4 regions of the Streptomyces sp. NPDC027189 genome follow, and region 4 is predicted to be linked to each of the others. Evidence: riboswitches for the same ligand, from Rfam matches in the RefSeq annotation. Region 4 holds a riboswitch; each other region holds the start of a gene.

Region 1 (4,741 bases), on a different contig from region 4:
AATCTCTTCAACGGGTCCATGACCTCGCTCAAGAGGCTCGCGCGGGGCTAGAGGCTGATAGCGGAGCCCGATATTCCGCCCTTGTTCGAGACGCCGGGCCGCCCCTCCGTCAAAAACGGAGGGGCGGCCCACCGCTTGAGACACCCCACGGCCCGCCCCAGTTCATCTTCCGTTCACTCAGGTTGCCTACGGTCCACCTGCCACTGACGTCAAAGAGAAGCCTGGGTAAATGGAACACATCACGCTCCTCCTCGGAATCGTGATCGTCACCGCTCTCGTGTTCGATTTCACGAACGGTTTCCACGACACTGCCAACGCGATGGCGACGACCATCTCGACCGGCGCTCTGAAGCCCAAGACGGCGGTGGCCATGTCCGCCGTGCTGAACCTCGTCGGTGCGTTCCTCTCCGTCGAGGTCGCCAAGACGATCTCCGGCGGGATGATCAACGAAGAGGGCATCCGCACCGAAGTGATCTTCGCGGCGCTCGTCGGCGCCATCCTCTGGAATCTGCTGACCTGGCTCCTGGGTCTGCCCTCCAGCTCCTCCCACGCACTCTTCGGCGGCCTGATCGGCGCCGCGGTCATGTCGGCCGGCTGGTCGTCCGTGAACGGCTCGACCGTTGTCACCAAGGTGCTGATCCCCGCGGTCGCCGCGCCCATCGTGGCCGGACTCGCCGCGATGCTGGCCACCCGGCTGACGTACAGGATCGGCAACCGCGCCGAAGAGAAGGCGACCGCCAAGGGCTACCGCGCCGGCCAGATCGCCTCCGCCGGCCTGGTCTCGCTGGCGCACGGCACGAACGACGCCCAGAAGACGATGGGCATCATCACCCTGGCCCTGGTCACCGGCGGCGTCCTCGCCCCGGGCTCGAACCCTCCCACCTGGGTCATCGTCTCGGCCGGTACGGCCATCGCGCTCGGCACCTACCTGGGCGGCTGGCGCATCATCCGCACCATGGGCAAGGGTCTGACGGACCTCGCGCCGCAGCAGGGCTTCGCCGCCCAGACCAGTGCCGCGACCGCCATCCTGGCCTCCTCGCACATCGGCTTCTCCCTCTCCACCACCCAGGTCTGCTCCGGCGCCGTGATGGGCTCCGGCCTCGGCCGCAAGGGCGGTGTCGTCCGCTGGTCGACCGCGACCCGGATGTTCGTCGCGTGGGGTCTGACACTGCCGGCCGCCGGTCTGGCCGGTGCCTCCGCCGAGTTCCTCACCAAGCAGGGCACGTGGGGCATCGTCGCCACGGGCGTGCTGCTCGTCGCGGGCGCCGGGGTCATCTGGACTCTCTCCCGCCGCCAGCCGGTCACCGTCGACAACGTGAACGACGTCGCCGCCGAGCCCGCGGGCGTCGTCACCACGGCGATCGCCGCGGTCACCCCGCCGCCGGCCGGTTCGATGGCCACGGCCGACACCGACCTGAAGACCACCATCCCGGCCCCGGACGCGGAGCCCACCCGCCCGGCCACGGTGTAAGGAAAGAACAGCATGAACATCGACTGGGCAGCCCTCGCCTCCGTCTTCGGAGTCAGCCTCCTCACCACCGTGGCCCTCGTCGGCCTCTTCACCCTCGGCATCGTCGGCCTCTCGAAGCGAGAGTCGGCGTCGGCCCAGGGCGGCTCCGCCGCTCTCGCGGTCACCGGCGCCTACGCCTGCTTCGCGGCGTGCGCGGCGGCGGTGGCGTACGGGATCTTCATCATCGTGGCCTGACGCCCGCGCACCCTCGCCGAGTGCCCTGCCGGACCTCCCTCACGGGAGCGACCGGCAGGGCACTCGCATGTCCGGATACGGCCACTTCCGAGGGCATGCCCCGGCAGTCTCCCCAGGCCTCACTCGGTCGCGTACATCACCGGACCTTCCCTCTCGTCACCAGAGCCCCAGAACGACTACGTCACGGAACCGATATCCGGCGCCGCGCACCGGGAGCGCCGAGCACGTACAAAAACGCCTGCCACTGGGGTCGGGAGAAGACGACACGTCCCCCGCGCCGGTTCCACGAGTCGCGGACCAGCACCGCGTTCCCGGAGACCGCCACTTCGACGCACTCGTCGTCCCCACTGTGGCTGCTGGTGTGCCAGCGCAGCACGGACGGGTTCCTGTGGCCCACACCGACCCCCTCCTGCCCGAGAGCAGGCGCCCCCCGCGCTGGACCGCTCGCCCCTTGTCGCAAACCAGTCCAGGAAAGCCTGATTTGACCGCCTAGGGGAAAACCGGCCCGCTGGTCGGCCCTGTGGGCCTCAGCACACTCTCCCCTCGCAGGTCAACAGCAAGTTGACGGGTCTTCCGACCCCGTGGTGGACTGCCCGAGCCAAGTACGGCGACATGAGAGGAAGCCGGTGCGAGTCCGGCGCGGTCCCGCCACTGTCACCGGGGAAGTAAGTCCCCGGGAGCCAGGAACTCTCACCGCCGGTCTCGTCGAACCAGGGCGTGGACACCCTGAGTGAGGACATATCGCCATGCGCGGCTGCCCAAGTTCTGTGCGAACGACGCGAACTACGCGAACGACAGTTGTGCCCGACCTGACGGTCGGCTGAAGCGGTGCGTGCCGATCGCGTCTTCGCGTACGGCGCCGCCGCCGGCCTTCTCGGTGACCTGCTGCTCGGCGACCCTCGCCGGGGGCATCCGGTCGCCGCGTTCGGGCGGGCCGCGGGAGCCGTGGAGCGGGTGCTGTGGCGGGACCACCGCGGGTGGGGCGCGCTGCACACCGCCGTGTGCGTGGGCGGTGCCACCGGGCTCGCGGCGCTGGCCCGTCATTCCGTACGCCGGTCCCGTACCGCCTCCATCGCACTGACCGCCGCCGCCACTTGGGCCGTCGTCGGAGGGACCTCCCTCGGGCGCGAGGCGCGCGCGATCGGCGACGCGCTCGCGGTCGGCGATGCCGAGGTGGCCCGGGAGCGGCTGCCCCATCTGTGCGGGCGTGATCCGCAGGCACTGGACAGCGACGGCATCGCGCGAGCGGTCGTCGAGTCCGTCGCCGAGAACACCTCCGATGCCGTGGTGGGCGCCTTGGTGTGGGGGGCCCTCGGCGGTGTGCCGGGGCTCGTCGCCTTTCGTGCCGTGAACACGCTCGACGCCATGGTCGGGCACAAGTCCCCCAAGTACCGGCGGTACGGGTGGGCTTCCGCGCGGCTCGACGATGTCGCGGGCTGGCCGGGGGCGCGCTTGACCGCCGTGCTCACCACCGTCGCGGGACGCGACCCGCGCGGGGCCGTGCGCGCCTGGCGCGCGGACGCGCACAAGCATCCGAGTCCCAACGCGGGGCCCGTGGAGGCGTCGTTCGCGGGGGCGCTCGGGGTACGGCTCGGGGGGACCCTCTCGTACGGGGGACGGCTTGAGCACCGGCCCGTGCTCAACGGGGAGGGCCGAGCTGTTGCGGTGCGCGACATCGAACGGGCCGTGCGGTTGTCGCGACGGGTGAGCTGGCTGGCGCTGGGGGCGAGCGCGGCGGGGGCTCTGCTGTGGGGTCGGGTGACAAGGCACCCGGCGCTACGGGCTGTGCCCACCCTCCCCCAAGCTCTCGGCTTCGCTCGACCAGGAGGGACCCCCAACGCCCTGCGGAACGACTGCCCACAGCGTTGGAGGACGACATCATGACGGGTCGTGGACTGCTCATCGCCGGAACCACCTCCGACGCCGGCAAGAGCGTCGTGACCGCCGGGGTCTGCCGGTGGCTGGTGCGGCAGGGCGTCAAGGTCGCGCCGTTCAAGGCGCAGAACATGTCGCTGAATTCGTTCGTGACGCGCGAGGGCGCCGAGATCGGGCGCGCGCAGGCCATGCAGGCGCAGGCCGCGCGCGTGGAGCCCACCGCGCTCATGAATCCCGTACTCCTCAAGCCGGGGAGCGACCGGAGCAGTCAGGTCGTCCTCATGGGCAAGCCCGTGGGGGAGCTCTCGGCGCGCGGCTACCACGGAGGGCGGCAGGAGCAACTCCTCGGGACCGTGCTGGACTGCCTCGCCGAGTTGCGGGGCACGTATGACGCGGTGATCTGCGAGGGGGCCGGCAGTCCTGCCGAGATCAATCTGCGGCGTACCGACATCGTGAACATGGGGATCGCCAGGAATGCCCGGCTCCCTGTGCTCGTCGTCGGCGACATCGACCGCGGGGGCGTGTTCGCCTCGTTCTTCGGAACGGTCGCGCTGCTGTCGCCCGAGGACCAGGAGCTCGTCGCCGGGTTCCTCGTCAACAAGTTCCGCGGGGACGTCTCCCTGCTGGAGCCCGGACTCGAGATGCTGCACGGCCTCACCGGGCGGCGCTCGTACGGCGTCCTGCCCTTCCGGCACGGCCTCGGCATCGACGAGGAGGACGGGCTGCGGCTCGCTTTTAGATCAAACACAGTGCTGCGCGGGGCGGTCCGGGAGTCGGAGGTCACCTCCCCCGTCGGCGAGGACATCCTCCGGGTCGCGGTCTGCGCGATCCCGCTCATGTCCAACTTCACGGACGTGGACGCGCTGGCCGCCGAGCCGGGTGTCGTCGTGCGGTTCGTGGACCGGGCCGAGGAGCTGGCCGACGCGGACCTCGTCGTCATACCGGGAACCCGGGGGACGGTGCAGGCGCTGGAGTGGCTGCGAGAGCGCGGACTGGCGGACGCAATCGCGCGCAGAGCCGCCGAGGGACGGCCCGTACTGGGCATCTGCGGTGGCTTCCAGGTGCTCGGCGAGCACATCGACGACGAGGTCGAAAGCCGCCGAGGCCAGGTGGACGGCCTCGGACTCCTCCCCGTGCGCGTGCGGTTCGCGCGCGAGAAGA
Region 2 (4,741 bases), on a different contig from region 4:
TCCGGAGCTGGGCCCCGAGGACTTCGTCACCGCCGTGCTCGCCGAGTTCGCGCCCGGCGAGGTACGACTGGTCAACTGCGGTCACCCGCCGCCCCTGCGTGCCGGCCACCGCATCGAATTCCTCGAACCCCTTGTCACCGCCCCGCCGTTGGGACTGTGCCCCGACCCGCGCCAGTACCGCGTACGGCTCCAGCCCGGCGACCGGCTCCTCCTCTACACCGACGGCCTGACCGAGGCCCGCGACCCGGAGGGCGGCCCCTTCCCCCTCCTCGGCGAGGCCGCGATCGCCCTGCGCGAGCCGCTCCCCGACGAGGCCTTGCACACCCTGTACGCCCGCCTGATCGCCCACACCGGCTCGGCCCTCGCCGACGATCTCGCCCTGGTCCTGTGCCAGCCCGTGGAGACGACGCTCCCCGCGCGCGTGCCGTGAAGTCATGCGCCCGGCGCAGTACGGTCGCCCCCGGCCCGAGCTCCAGCGCGCGCTCGCGGCGGACGGATCGGTGCCCGGCCGATGATGTCGCGGCATCCACCGCCGACGACTGGCTGGCCTTCGCCCGCATGCTGCTCGCCGACGGCGCGGCGGGCAACCGTCGCCTCCTCTCCCCCGCCTCGGTACGGCAGATGACCACCAACCACCTCACCCCCGCCCAGCGCGAGATCGGGGCGCTGTTCATGGAGGGCCAGGGCTGGGGCTACGGCGCCCAGGTCGACATCGAACCCACCGACCCCTGGAACGTCCCGGGCCGCTGCGGCTGGACCGGCGGCACCGGCACGACGGCCCACATCGTCCAGTCGACCGGCACGGTCACCGTCCTGCTCACCCAGGTCGCCATGGAGAACCCGACGCCCACCCCGCTGATGCGGGACTTCTGGCGCCGTACCGCTCAGTGAAGCAGCGTCCGGATCAATTCCTTGGCGTCGCCAAGGAGTTGGACCTCGCGCACGCTCATCGTCGGATTGGCCGCCCGGCGCCGGCGCGCTTCGGCGAGACCGTCCTCCGTCACGCCGGGAGTGCCCTCGCCGAGCATCGCGGCCAGCGTCTCGCGCGCCACCTCCGCGTACGGCTCACCGCCGACGGCGACCTGGGCGAGGATCACGGCGGACATGCCCCAGTCCAGGCCGGGCGCGCCCTCCTCGGCGTTGGCCCAGTCGATGACCTTCGGGCCGTCCGGGGTGAGCATCACGTTGTCCGGGTGCAGGTCCAGGTGCAGCACGCGGACCGCCGGGTCCGCCGAGACCCGGGCGGGCAGCGCGTGCAGCCCGCGCAGCAGCCGGGCGAGGGTGACGCCCGCCTCCCGCGGGGAGAGCAGACCGGCGCCGAACGCCTCCAGCATGGTCGGCCCGGACAGCCGCTCCATCACCAGGTCGCCGCGGGTCGCCGCCCGCACGCCCGGCACCGGATAGCCGTGCCCGCGCACATGCTCCATCACCGCGGCCTCGGCCGTGGCGTCGCCCCACCCCTCCCGGTCCCGCCGCAGTACCCACGCATCGTCGATCTCATAGACGTCCGCCGAACGCCCCGAGCCGAGCAGTCTCCCCGTTCGCATGGGCCGACTTTAGGGCCTGTCCTCCGGATTGGCCCGGCATCCGCCTGGGCTCACAGGCGGCCCTCAGGCGCTTTGCTACGGCCCGGTAGAGTGAGCGCGTCGTCATCACACCCGTACGGGGAGAAGCCGGTGGAATTCCGGCGCTGACCCGCAACCGTGAGCCGCCCACCAGGGACGGTGAGCCGGATCGCCTCGGAAGGGAAGTGACCGGCTCGTGCCACCGGCAACCCGCCGCTGGCCGGCACCGTCGAGGGATACGGAGCCGGAGCCGCCCGGATGCTCCAGCGTGCGCCCGGTGCTGCCCGGCTCCCCGCAGGGAGAGTCATGATTGTTCGCCGCAGCGCCGCGGTACTGGCCGCCGCCGTCGTCATCGGTACGGCCGTCGCACCGGCAGCGTTCGCCGCCGACGCGTCCCCTTCTCCCTCCCAGGCGATCCCGTCCGGGCTGTACGGCTCCACCGACCCCACCTACGACGGTGTCTGGCGGCAGTCGCTCGCGCTGCTCGCCCAGCACACCGTGGGTGTCAAGCCCACCGGCAAGGCCGTCGACTGGCTGACCGGACAGCAGTGCGCGAACGGGGCGTTCGCTCCGTACCGCGCCGACGCCACCGCCAAGTGCGACGCCAAGACGATGGTCGACACGAACAGCACGGCCGCCGCCGTGCAGGCCCTCGCCGCGCTCGGCGGGCACGACGCCGAGACGGGCAAGGCCGTCGGCTGGCTGAAGTCCGTGCAGAACAAGGACGGCGGCTGGGGGTACACCGCGGGCGGGGCGAGCGACGCCAACTCGACGTCCGTGGTGATCGGGGCACTGACGGCCGTGGGCGAGAAGCCCGCCGATGTCGCCAAGGCAGGCAAGTCGCCGTACGACGCCCTGGTGGCTCTGTCCATCGCGTGCGGCTCGGACGGTGGCGGCGCGTTCGCCTACCAGCCCGACAAGAAGGGCAAGCTCGCGGCGAACGCGAACGCGGACGCGACGGCGGCGGGGGTGCTCGGCGCCCTGGGCAAGGGGTTCGTGGCGAAGGCCGGTGCGGCGTACGACCTTACGCAGTGCGCCACCACGGACTCGCCCGGACCGCAGGACGTGGCGCAGAACGGCGCCGACTATCTGGCCAAGTCGCTGAAGAAGACCCCCTACCTGAAGTCCGCTCTCGCCGGTGCCAAGGACCAGCCCGACTACGGCAACACGGCGGACGCGGTCGTGGCGCTGTCCGCCGCGGGCGCGACATCGTCGGCGAAGGAGCCCCTCGCCTGGCTGGAGAAGAACTCCGGCGCCTGGGCGGCGAAGGCAGGACCGGCCGCGTACGCCCAGCTGATCTTCGCCGCCCACGCGACCGGCACCGACCCTCGTCACTTCGGCGGCGCGGACCTCGTCAAGCAGCTCGGCGCGACCGGTCCGGCGACGAACGCGTCCGACTACTCGGCCGCCCCGAGCGACGAGAAGAAGAAGGACGACGACAAGGGGCTCGGTGTCTGGTGGATCGTCGGCGTCGGTCTCGTCGCCGGTATCGGCATCGGCTTCCTGATCAGCGGCCGCAACAAGAAGCAGCAGCTGTGAGCCGCCGTCGGACGTCCGCGCCGGTCCTGACCCTGGCCCTGCTGCTCCTCGTACTCGGCGGCGCGGGGCAGGCCCGTGCCGTCGGCTACCGCTACTGGTCCTTCTGGGACCTGACCGGCGGGAAGTGGACGTACGCGACACAGGGTCCGTCGACCGCGCGGCCGTCCGACGGCGACGTCGAGGGGTTCCGCTTCGCGGTGAGCGAGGACTCGCAGGACGCCACGAAGCCGCGCGGGGCGGCGGACTTCGCATCCCTATGCGCGAAGACGCCCGCCCAGCAGGGCAAGAAGCGCGTAGCCCTGGTCATCGACTTCGGCACGACGGCGGACGCGCCGTCCGGCGAGACGCCGCCGGCCCCGCGTACGGCGTGCGCCCGCGTCCCCTCCGACGCGACGACGGCCGACGCCCTCGCGTCGGTCGCCAAACCCCTCCGCTACGACACCAACGCCCTGCTGTGCGCCATCGCGGGCTACCCGCGCACCGGCTGCGGCGAACAAGTCTCCGCCACGAAGCCGACGGCCTCCGCCCGTCCCCGGGCGAAGGCCACCCACCACGGCCCATCCGTCGGCCTGCTCGCAGGCGCCGCCGCGGTGGCCCTGCTGGGCACGGCTGCCGTCTGGCAGGCGCGCCGCCGCCGGGGCTGACGCGGGGGTGGGAACGATGACGACGGACGACGACGAGCAGGCCGAGGCGGCCGCCACTGCCGAGGCTGCCGCTGTGCCCACCCGTCCCGCAGGGCGATGGGGGTCCCCCCTGCTCGAGCGAAGCCGAGAGCTTGGGGGAGGGTGGGCACAGCCTCCAGCGCCGGGTGCCGACCCAGCGGAGCGCCCGCTGCAACGCCGTACCCGCACGCCGCAGGCGACCCGCAGCAACGCCCTCCACCCGGGCGCCTGGTGGATCTGGGCCCTGGGCCTGGGAACCGCCGCCTCCCGCACCACGAACCCCCTCCTCCTGGCACTCCTCGTCGGCGTAGCCGGATACGTCGTGGCGGCGCGCCGGAACGAGGCACCCTGGGCCCGCTCCTACGGCGCATTCGTGAAGCTGGCGGCCGCCGTCCTCGGCATCCGGCTCGGCTTCGCCGTGTTCCTGGGATCCCCGATCCCGGGAACGCACCTCATCGTCACGCTCCCCGAAGTCCCCCTCCCCCACTGGGCCCAAGGCATCCGCATCGGTGGCCGCATCACCGCCGAGGGCCTGGTCTTCGCGCTGTACGACGGCCTGAAACTGGCCACGCTGCTCATCTGCGTGGGCGCGGCGAACGCCCTCGCCAACCCGGCGCGTCTGCTGAAGTCGCTGCCAGGAGCGCTGTACGAGGCGGGCGTCGCGGTGGTCGTCGCCCTGACCTTCGCCCCGAACCTGATCGCCGATGCACAGAGACTGCGCGCCGCCCGCAGGCTGCGCGGGCGCCCCGACCGGGGCCTGCGCGGCCTGCTGCATGTGGGACTCCCGGTCCTGGAGGGCGCGTTGGAGCGCTCGGTCGCCCTCGCGGCGGCGATGGACGCGCGCGGCTACGGCCGCACCGCCCAGGTCCCGCCCGCCGTCCGCCGCACCACCGCCGTACTGACGCTGGGCGGTCTGCTCGGCGTCTGCGCGGGCACGTACGGACTGCTGACCGCCGAGGGCGGCAGCTACGGCCT
Region 3 (4,741 bases), on a different contig from region 4:
GTGAAGGACCTCCCGCTCCTCATCGCCTTCGGCGTACTGGCCGCGTACACCTACTCCTCCGGCCTGCGCGCCCCGGCCCTGATCGCGTTCGTGAAGGACACCCTGATCTACATCGTGATCGCGGTGGCCATCATCTACATCCCGATCAAGCTGGGCGGGTTCGACGAGATCTTCAAGGCGGCGAGCGACAAGTACACGGCGGCGGGCGCGGGCGGAATCGTCCCCGCCGAAGCGGGCCAGTGGACGTACGCCACCCTCGCCCTTGGCTCGGCACTGGCGCTCTTCATGTACCCGCACTCGATCACGGCGACGCTGTCGAGCCGCAGCCGTGAGGTGATCCGCCGCAACACCACGATCCTCCCCCTGTACTCGCTGATGCTGGGCCTGCTCGCCCTGCTCGGGTTCATGGCGATCGCGGCCGGAGTGAAGGTCACGAACGGCCAGCTCGCCATCCCGCAGCTCTTCGAGACCATGTTCCCGGACTGGTTCGCGGGCGTGGCCTTCGCCGCCATCGGCATCGGAGCGCTGGTCCCCGCGGCCATCATGTCCATCGCGGCCGCGAACCTCTTCACGCGCAACATCTACAAGGACTTCATCAAGCCCGACGCGACTCCCCAGCAGGAGACCAAGGTCTCCAAGCTGGTCTCGCTCCTGGTGAAGGTCGGTGCGCTGGTCTTCGTCCTCACCATGGACAAGACGGTCGCGATCAACTTCCAGCTCCTCGGCGGCATTTGGATCCTGCAGACCTTCCCGGCCCTGGTCGGCGGCCTGTTCACCCGGTGGTTCCACCGCTGGGCGCTGCTCGTGGGCTGGGCCGTCGGCATGCTCTACGGCACGTTCGCGGCGTACGGGGTCGCCTCCCCGACGCAGAAGCACTTCGGCGGCAGCGCGAAGGAGATCCCCGGGATCGGGGAGATCGGCTACATCGGCCTCACAGCGTTCGCGCTCAACGTCGTGGTGACCGTCGTCCTCACCTTCGCCTTCCGGGCGTTCAAGGCCCCCGAGGGCGTCGACGAGACGTCCCCCGAGGACTACACGGCGGACGCGGGCGACCCCGGGGTACAGACGGAACTGCCCCCGGCCACGGCTGGGGCGACTCACTAGGCACCCGCAGCCGAGGATGCCGTCGGGGTGGGTGCGCCAACCGGTGCTCGCAGAGTGCCGGTTGGCGCACCCGTGCCGCCCCAGCAGCACGATGGCCCGCAGTGGGGAAGCGCGGGTGGGCCGCCGGCGCGCATGCCCGCAGCTGAGCCGGCACGCACCCGCAGTCGCCCACGCACGGAAGGGGCCGTGCCGGTACATCACATGGCCCGTCGCTTGCGTGGTTGCCAACAGGCAGAGCCATGAAAGCCAAGCGATCTGCCACAGGCGACGGGGCGCACGGACCGGCACGGCCCCGCCCCACCCGCCGGCGGCAGGCGCAGACGCACGCAGCCGCAGACACCGCAAGACGGGCCGCCGGACAGAATCCGGCGGCCCGTCGCCGTGCCCGTCCGGCACGAGGTCGAGCAGGCCGTCTCCGAGATCGCGGTGGCCCACGACCGCGTACTCGGCGGCGTGACCTTCGTCCCGCAAGGCGGCCCCATGGCCGACATGGCCCGCCAGGGCGAGGCCGAGATCCGCACGCTCGCGGTCGCGACCGAGGACCGCGGCAGGGGCACAGGCGAAGCCCTCGTCCGCGCCCGCGTCGACCGCGCACGCGCCACGGAAGCGCGACTGGAACCCCATCCCGGACATCGACGACATCCTGCCGATCACCTACGAGTTGACGCTCCAGCACACTCCGTAGCACTCCCGGACGCCGACGCGACACAACATGTGGGGGTGCTCCCGCAGCCCGGCACAAGATGTATGCTCATGCTCGCTGTCGCCGCAGGGGAATCCGGTGCGAATCCGGAACTGTCCCGCAACGGTGTACTTGTACGTGTTCATGCCCCGCGTGGCCGCGTACGCGTTTCAGTCCGAGGACCTGTCGACAGCGCGCCCCGGCCACCCGGCCCGGGCGCCGACGACGTCCGGGCCTCGCGGAATGGGCCGGTGGACGCGGTGCGCCGCTGCCCAGAAGCGCCCCCGTGTGCCCCGCTCCTCCCCAACAGGCCCCGTGCCGAGCGAGGGAGAGCCCCAAGTGACCATCGCGCCAGCCGACCCGGCTTCAGCTTCCGTTTCCGCGAAGCAGGCCCCGGTGGAGACGGACGGTCCCGGTACCACGCTGCTGCGTACCCTGACCGACCTCACCGCCGACCTCCCGGACGCCGACCCCGGCCGGGTCGCCGCCGCCGCGCTGCGCGGCCGGTCCGCCCGCGCGGACGACGCGGAGCTGCGCGAACTGGCCACCGAGGCCGCCGCCGGCCTCATCTCCGAGGACCCGGCGTACTCCCGCCTCGCCGCCCGCCTGCTGACGATCAGCATCGCGGCGGAGGCCGCCTCACAGGGCGTGCGATCCTTCTCCGAGTCCATCGCCACCGGCCACCGCGAGGGGCTGATCGCCGACCGCACGGCGGAGTTCGTACGGCTGCACACGGCCCGCCTGAACGAACTGATCGACGTGCACGCCGACGACCGCTTCGGCTACTTCGGCCTGCGCACCCTGCACAGCCGCTACCTGCTCCGGCACCCGATCACCCGCAAGGTCATCGAGACGCCCCAGCACTTCATGCTCCGGGTGGCGTCCGGCCTCGCCGAGGACGACACCACCCGATCCGTGGACGAAGTCGCGTCCCTCTACCGGCTCATGAGCCGCCTGGACTACCTCCCCTCCTCCCCCACGCTCTTCAACTCCGGTACACGGCACCCGCAGATGTCGTCCTGCTACCTCCTCGACTCCCCGCTGGACGAGCTGGACTCCATCTACGACCGCTACCACCAGGTCGCGCGCCTCTCGAAGCACGCGGGCGGCATCGGCCTGTCGTACAGCCGGATCCGTTCCCGCGGCTCCCTCATCCGCGGCACGAACGGGCACTCCAACGGCATCGTCCCGTTCCTGAAGACCCTCGACGCCTCGGTCGCCGCGGTGAACCAGGGCGGCCGGCGCAAGGGCGCCGCCGCGGTCTACCTGGAGACCTGGCACTCCGACATCGAGGAGTTCCTGGAGCTGCGCGACAACACCGGTGAGGACGCCCGGCGTACGCACAATCTGAACCTCGCCCACTGGATCCCGGACGAGTTCATGCGCCGGGTCAACGAGAACGGGATCTGGTCCCTGTTCTCCCCCTCCGACGTGCCGGAACTGGTCGACCTGTGGGGCGACGAATTCGACGCGGCCTACCGCAAGGCCGAGGAGAGCGGCCTCGCCAAGAAGACCATTCCGGCCCGCGACTTGTACGGCCGCATGATGCGCACCCTCGCGCAGACCGGCAACGGCTGGATGACCTTCAAGGACGCCGCCAACCGCACCGCCAACCAGACGGCGGAGCCGGGCCACACCGTCCACTCCTCGAACCTGTGCACCGAGATCCTGGAGGTCACGGACGACGGCGAGACGGCGGTCTGCAACCTCGGCTCGGTGAACCTGGGCGCCTTCGTCGACACGACGAGCGGCGACATCGACTGGGAGCGCCTGGACGAGACGGTCCGCACGGCCGTCACCTTCCTGGACCGGGTCGTCGACATCAACTTCTACCCGACCGAGCAGGCGGGCCGCTCCAACGCCAAGTGGCGCCCGGTGGGCCTCGGCGCGATGGGCCTCCAGGACGTCTTCTTCAAGCTCCGCCTGCCCTTCGACTCCCCCGAAGCGAAGGCCCTCTCCACGCGCATCGCCGAACGCATCATGCTCGCCTCGTACGAGGCCTCGGCCGGCCTCGCCGAGCGCAACGGCCCGCTCCCGGCCTGGGAGAAGACCCGTACGGCCCGCGGTGTCCTCCACCCCGACCACTTCGACGTGGAGCTGACCTGGCCGGAGCGCTGGGCGGCCCTGCGGGAACGCATCGCCGCCGTAGGCATGCGCAACTCTCTCCTCCTCGCCATCGCGCCCACCGCGACGATCGCGTCCATCGCGGGCGTGTACGAGTGCATCGAGCCACAGGTGTCGAACCTCTTCAAGCGCGAGACGCTCTCCGGAGAGTTCCTCCAGGTCAACTCCTACCTGGTGGACGAGCTGAAGAAGCTCGGCGTGTGGGACGCGCAGACCCGGGAGGCTCTGCGCGAGTCCAACGGCTCGGTGCAGGGTTTCACTTGGGTGCCGCAGGACGTCCGCGACCTCTACCGCACGGCGTGGGAGATCCCGCAGCGCGGCCTCATCGACATGGCCGCCGCCCGGACCCCGTTCCTGGACCAGGCCCAGTCGCTGAACCTGTTCCTGGAGACGCCGACCATCGGCAAGCTCTCCTCGATGTACGCGTACGCCTGGAAGTCGGGCCTGAAGACGACGTACTACCTGCGCTCGCGCCCCGCGACGCGCATCGCCCGCGCCGCCCAGGCGCAGGGCCGGCCCGAGAAGACCATCCCCGTCCAGCAGGTGGCCGAGCCCGACGCCGTCGCCTGCTCCCTTGAGAACCCCGAGTCCTGCGAGGCGTGCCAGTAATGACCCCCCCGAACACCGAGAAGAACCTCCTCGACCCGGGCTTCGAACTCACCCTCCGCCCCATGCGCTACCCGGACTTCTACGAGCGCTACCGGGACGCCATCAAGAACACCTGGACCGTCGAGGAGGTCGACCTCCACTCGGACGTCGCCGACCTCGCGAAGCTGTCGCAGGGCGAGCAGCACATGATCGGCCGACTGGTCGCGTTCTTCGCGACGGGCG
Region 4 (4,741 bases):
CACTGGCAGGACACATACACCGCGCATCCGGGGATGTACGGTGAGCAGCCGTCCGCGCCCGCGGTCCACGCCTGCGGAGTGTTTCGTGCGGCAGGGGCGAGGGAGGTATGGGAGCTCGGTGCCGGCCACGGCCGCGACGCCCTCTACTTCGCGGGCGAAGGCTTCACCGTGCGGGCCACCGACTTCAGCGCCACCGGCCTTGACCAGCTCCGTGCAAGCGCCGAGGCCCAGGACGTCATGGGGCGAGTCACCACCGTCGTGGACGACGTCCGTGACCCGTTGCCTCTTCGGAACGCCTCGGTGGACGCGGTCTTCGCGCACATGCTGCTGTGCATGGCGCTGTCGACCGCGGAGATCCGCGCTCTCGTCGGCGAGGTCCGCCGCGTCCTGCGACCGGGCGGGGTGTTCGTCTACACCGTGCGGCACACCGGTGACGCCCACTACGGTGCCGGAACCGCTCACGGCGACGACACCTACGAGCACGGAGGCTTCGCCGTGCACTACTTCTCCCGCGACCTGGTCGACGCGCTCGCCGACGGGTGGACTCTGGAGGAGGTCTTCCCCTTCGAGGAAGGCGACCTGCCCCGTCGCCTGTGGCGTATCACCCAGACTTTGCCCCGTTGATCACCCAAGGGTTTGCGAAGATGCCCGTCATGGCCTCGAATTCTCCTGCGGCATCCGCGGGCACCGACCGCCTGCTGCGGAGGGGGTTCGCCCTCGAATGGGCCACCTTGGCCTGGAACGTCATCGGCATCGTCGTGCTCGCGTTCGCCGCAGTCGAGGCGCGCTCAGTGGCTCTGGCAGGCTTCGGCCTGGACTCCCTGATCGAGATCGGCGCCTCGACCGTGGTGATCTGGGAACTGTCGGGCACCGGCTTGGACCGGCAGCGCAAGGCCATGCGCTTGATCGGCGCGGGATTCGTTGCGCTGGCGCTCTACCTGCTGGTGCAGTCGACGTGGGTCCTGGCCACTGGTTTTCACGCCCGCCACAGCCCGGCAGGGATCACGTGGACCGCGGTCACCGCCGCGGTGATGTTCGCCCTGGCCTGGGGCAAGGCCCGCACCGGCGCGGCGATGGACAACCCGGTACTCAAGACCGAAGGCCGTGTCACCCTGATCGACGGTCTGCTGGCCACCGCCGTCCTGCTCGGCCTGGTCCTGAACTCGGCCCTCGGCCTCTGGTGGGCCGACCCGCTGGCCGGCTACGTCATCGTCTACTACGGGATCAAGGAAGCTCGCGCCGCCCTGACCCACTGAGCCGCTCCGGTCGATGGCGACGTGGGGGAGGCTGCGGGGCTCCTCGGCGCATGTCGCGGGCGCGGGTTCGACGCCTGGCTGCGCGGCCACGGCGCGGTCGCTCTGTACGGGCTGATGGACGACGCAGCCACCGCCGAGGTCGCCCGATGCGAGGTCTGGCAGTGGCCGCGCCACGGTGCCATCACCCGTGAAACGGTGACCAGGATCCTCAACGGCGAGACGGCTGCCCTGACCGAGGAGCACCTGGCGGAGCTGGCCCGCCGTGCCGCCTGTTCCGGCGCTGCCGCCCACACGCCGGGCGACGCGAAGTCGTCGTCCGGTAGGTGAATAGTGCTGCCCGAGGGGCGACCCGGCAGATAGGCTGGCCGACGCAGCTGGTTCGCCCTGCCCGCCAGGCAGGCGCGTCGCAAGAGGGAACCCGGTGGGAATCCGGGACTGCCCCGCAGCGGTGAGTGGGAACGACCGCCGTCATACGCACTGGACCTGGAAACCGGGTCTGGGAAGCGACGGCCAGTAGGGGCCTCGTACGACACGAGGCGTGCCCGCGAGTCCGAAGACCTGCCACTGCCCGTGCGTGCCCAACACGTACGGCATCTCGGTGACCTCGAGGGCGGGTCGACGGTAGGAGCGAGCACATGTCCATGGCGTGGCTCGCTGTCCTTGCCATCCCTTCGCGCCCTCGTCCCGTCCCGGGAACCCCATGACGAGTGCTCGCGAAGGAGAGTTCCGTGACAGCCAAGTCCGCAGCCGCGGCGGCCACGGCCACCGTGTACGGCTACCCCCGCCAGGGGGCGAACCGTGAACTGAAGAAGGCGATCGAGGGCTACTGGAAGGGCCGGGTCACCGCCGACGCCCTCCGGGAGACCGCGGCCGGTCTGCGCCGTGCCAACTGGCGGCAGCTCGCCGACGCGGGCATCCACGAGGTCCCGACCGGCGACTTCTCGTACTACGACCATGTGCTGGACACCAGCGTCATGCTGGGCGCGATCCCGGCCCGTCACCGCGCCGCCGTCGAGGCCGACCCGCTGGACGGCTACTTCGCGATGGCGCGCGGCACCCAGGAGGTGGCGCCGCTGGAGATGACCAAGTGGTTCGACACCAACTATCACTACCTGGTACCGGAGTTGGGCCCTGAAACGGTCTTCACGGCCCAATCGGCCAAGCAGGTCGGCGAGCTGAAGGAGGCTCTGGAGCTCGGCCTGGCCGCCCGTCCGGTCCTGGTCGGCCCGGTCACCTATCTCCTGCTGGCCAAGTCCGCCCCCGGCGTCGCGGCGGACTTCCGGCCGCTGACCCTGCTGAACCGGGTGCTCCCCGCGTACGCCGAAGTGCTGGCAGACCTGCGGGCGGCCGGCGCCGAGTGGGTCCAGCTCGACGAGCCCGCCCTCGTCCAGGACCGCACCCCGGCCGAACTGAACGCCGCCGCCCGCGCCTACCGTGAACTCGGCGCCCTCGCCGACCGGCCGAAACTCCTGGTCGCCTCCTACTTCGACCGGCTCGGCGAAGCCCTGCCCGTCCTGGTCAAGGCCCCGGTCGACGGCCTCGCCCTCGACTTCACCGGACCCGCCGCGGTCAACCTCGACGAGCTCGCGTCCGTCGGCGGCCTGCCCGGCAAGCGCCTGGTCGCGGGCGTCGTCGACGGCCGCAACGTCTGGATCAACGACCTCGGAAGGTCCCTGTCCACCCTCGGCACCCTCCTCGGCCTCGCCGACCGCGTGGACGTGGCCGCCTCGTGTTCCCTCCTGCACGTCCCCCTGGACGCCGCCGACGAACCCGGCCTGGACCCGCGGATCGCCCGCTGGCTGGCCTTCGCCCGTCAGAAGGCCATCGAGATCGCCGGCCTGGCCAGGGGCCTCACCGAGGGCACCAGCGCGATCGCCTCCCAACTCCGGGCTAACCAGGCCGACTTGGCATCCCGAGCCGGGTCGGCCCTCACTCACGATCCCGCCGTGCGCGCCCGGGCCGCGGCGATCACCGGCGGCGACGCCCGCCGCTCCCAGCCGTACTCCGAACGGGTCACGGCTCAGCGTGCCCGCCTACGCCTGCCTCTGCTGCCGACGACCACCATCGGCTCCTTCCCGCAGACCGGCGAACTGCGCACCGCCCGCGCGGACTTGAGGGCCGGGCGGATCGACGCGGCGGCATACGAACAGCGCATCGAGACCGAGATCCGCGAGGTCATCGCCTTCCAGGACAAGGCCGGCCTCGACGTCCTGGTCCACGGCGAGGCCGAACGCAGCGACATGGTCCAGTACTTCGCCGAACAGCTCACCGGCTACCTCGCCACCCGGCACGGCTGGGTCCAGTCCTACGGCACCCGCTACGTACGCCCGCCGATCCTGGCCGGCGACATCTCCCGCCCTGAGCCGATGACGGTGCGCTGGACGACGTACGCCCAGTCCCTCACCGACCGCCCGGTCAAGGGCATGCTCACCGGTCCGGTCACCATGCTCGCCTGGTCCTTCGTCCGCGACGACCAGCCGCTCGCCGACACCGCCCGCCAGGTCGCGCTGGCCCTGCGGGACGAGGTGGGCGACCTCGAGGCGGCCGGGACTTCGGTCATCCAGGTCGACGAGCCGGCGCTGCGCGAGACGCTCCCGCTGCGGGCGGCCGACCGGCCCGGCTACCTGGAGTGGGCCACGGAGGCGTTCCGCCTGACGACGTCCGGAGTGCGCCCGGACACCCAGATCCACACGCACATGTGCTACGCCGAGTTCGGCGACATCATCCAGGCCATCGACGACCTCGACGCCGACGTCATCAGTCTGGAGGCCGCCCGCTCCCACATGCAGGTCGCCGACGAACTCGCCGCGGCCGGATACCCGCGCGAGGTCGGCCCCGGCGTCTACGACATCCACGCACCGCGCATCCCCAGCACCGCCGAGACAACCACCTTGCTGTACAAGGGACTTGAGGCCATCCCGAGGGAACGACTCTGGGTCAATCCCGACTGCGGCCTGAAGACCCGCGGCTGGCCCGAGGTCCGCGCCTCCCTGGAGAACCTCGTCACCGCCGCCCGCCAGGTCCGCTCCACCCTGACCGGCGCCGAGTCCTGACATGCGAGGGGCCGTCGCGCGGGAACGCACGCACGGCGGCCCCTCGCCCCGGCTACTCCGCCCGCTACTCCGCTGCGGTCAACGGCCGCCCGCAGCGCAGATTCCACCGCCCCGACCGGCCGCTGAGCTCCGTCACACTCAGCGGGGCCACGTCGAGCCGCCAGAAGGTCTGCGCCGGGACCGCGAGCGCATGTACAAGGCCCGCCCGCACGACGGCGGGCTCGGCGACGGCGAGGATCCGCCCGTCGTGCCCGGACCACGACTCCAGCCAAGTCCCCACGCGGTCCACCAGATCCAGCACCGACTCACCGCCGTGCGGCGCCCCGGCCGGATCGGCCAGCCATTCGGCCATCTCCTCCGGCGCCGCCTGGGCGACCTCGTCCAGCGATCGGCCACGCCAACGCCCCACATCGAGATCCCGCAACTCCAGTA

What was found. A riboswitch is a leader RNA that binds a small molecule or an ion and turns the genes downstream of it on or off. The one in region 4 is predicted to bind cobalamin.
Region 1: another riboswitch for cobalamin. It lies ahead of ACZ4RZ_RS08190 (cobalamin biosynthesis protein); the one in region 4 lies ahead of metE (5-methyltetrahydropteroyltriglutamate--homocysteine S-methyltransferase).
Region 2: another riboswitch for cobalamin. It lies ahead of ACZ4RZ_RS37735 (prenyltransferase/squalene oxidase repeat-containing protein); the one in region 4 lies ahead of metE (5-methyltetrahydropteroyltriglutamate--homocysteine S-methyltransferase).
Region 3: another riboswitch for cobalamin. It lies ahead of ACZ4RZ_RS01050 (ribonucleoside-diphosphate reductase subunit alpha); the one in region 4 lies ahead of metE (5-methyltetrahydropteroyltriglutamate--homocysteine S-methyltransferase).

Annotation. Positions count from the first base shown of each region.
Region 1 is NZ_JBVHRI010000003.1:76,879-81,619, forward strand. It holds gene ACZ4RZ_RS08170 (lysozyme) at 1-51, shown strand, start outside; gene ACZ4RZ_RS08175 (inorganic phosphate transporter) at 230-1,471, shown strand; gene ACZ4RZ_RS08180 (hypothetical protein) at 1,484-1,705, shown strand; gene ACZ4RZ_RS08185 (DUF397 domain-containing protein) at 1,887-2,102, opposite strand; cobalamin riboswitch at 2,274-2,414, shown strand; gene ACZ4RZ_RS08190 (cobalamin biosynthesis protein) at 2,534-3,589, shown strand; gene ACZ4RZ_RS08195 (cobyric acid synthase) at 3,586-4,741, shown strand, end outside.
Region 2 is NZ_JBVHRI010000023.1:3,465-8,205, reverse strand. It holds partial or broken gene ACZ4RZ_RS37750 (PP2C family protein-serine/threonine phosphatase) at 1-430, shown strand, start outside; partial or broken gene ACZ4RZ_RS37745 (serine hydrolase domain-containing protein) at 526-891, shown strand; gene ACZ4RZ_RS37740 (phosphotransferase) at 885-1,547, opposite strand; cobalamin riboswitch at 1,623-1,777, shown strand; gene ACZ4RZ_RS37735 (prenyltransferase/squalene oxidase repeat-containing protein) at 1,872-3,104, shown strand; gene ACZ4RZ_RS37730 (SCO2322 family protein) at 3,101-3,748, shown strand; gene ACZ4RZ_RS37725 (energy-coupling factor transporter transmembrane component T) at 3,765-4,741, shown strand, end outside.
Region 3 is NZ_JBVHRI010000001.1:230,102-234,842, forward strand. It holds gene mctP (monocarboxylate uptake permease MctP) at 1-1,104, shown strand, start outside; partial or broken gene ACZ4RZ_RS01045 (GNAT family N-acetyltransferase) at 1,525-1,789, shown strand; cobalamin riboswitch at 1,852-1,991, shown strand; gene ACZ4RZ_RS01050 (ribonucleoside-diphosphate reductase subunit alpha) at 2,126-4,519, shown strand; gene ACZ4RZ_RS01055 (ribonucleotide-diphosphate reductase subunit beta) at 4,519-4,741, shown strand, end outside.
Region 4 is NZ_JBVHRI010000022.1:66,570-71,310, forward strand. It holds gene ACZ4RZ_RS37330 (class I SAM-dependent methyltransferase) at 1-624, shown strand, start outside; gene ACZ4RZ_RS37335 (cation efflux transmembrane domain-containing protein) at 654-1,256, shown strand; gene ACZ4RZ_RS37340 (hypothetical protein) at 1,278-1,583, shown strand; cobalamin riboswitch at 1,632-1,820, shown strand; gene metE (5-methyltetrahydropteroyltriglutamate--homocysteine S-methyltransferase) at 1,985-4,309, shown strand; gene ACZ4RZ_RS37350 (histidine phosphatase family protein) at 4,374-4,741, opposite strand, start outside.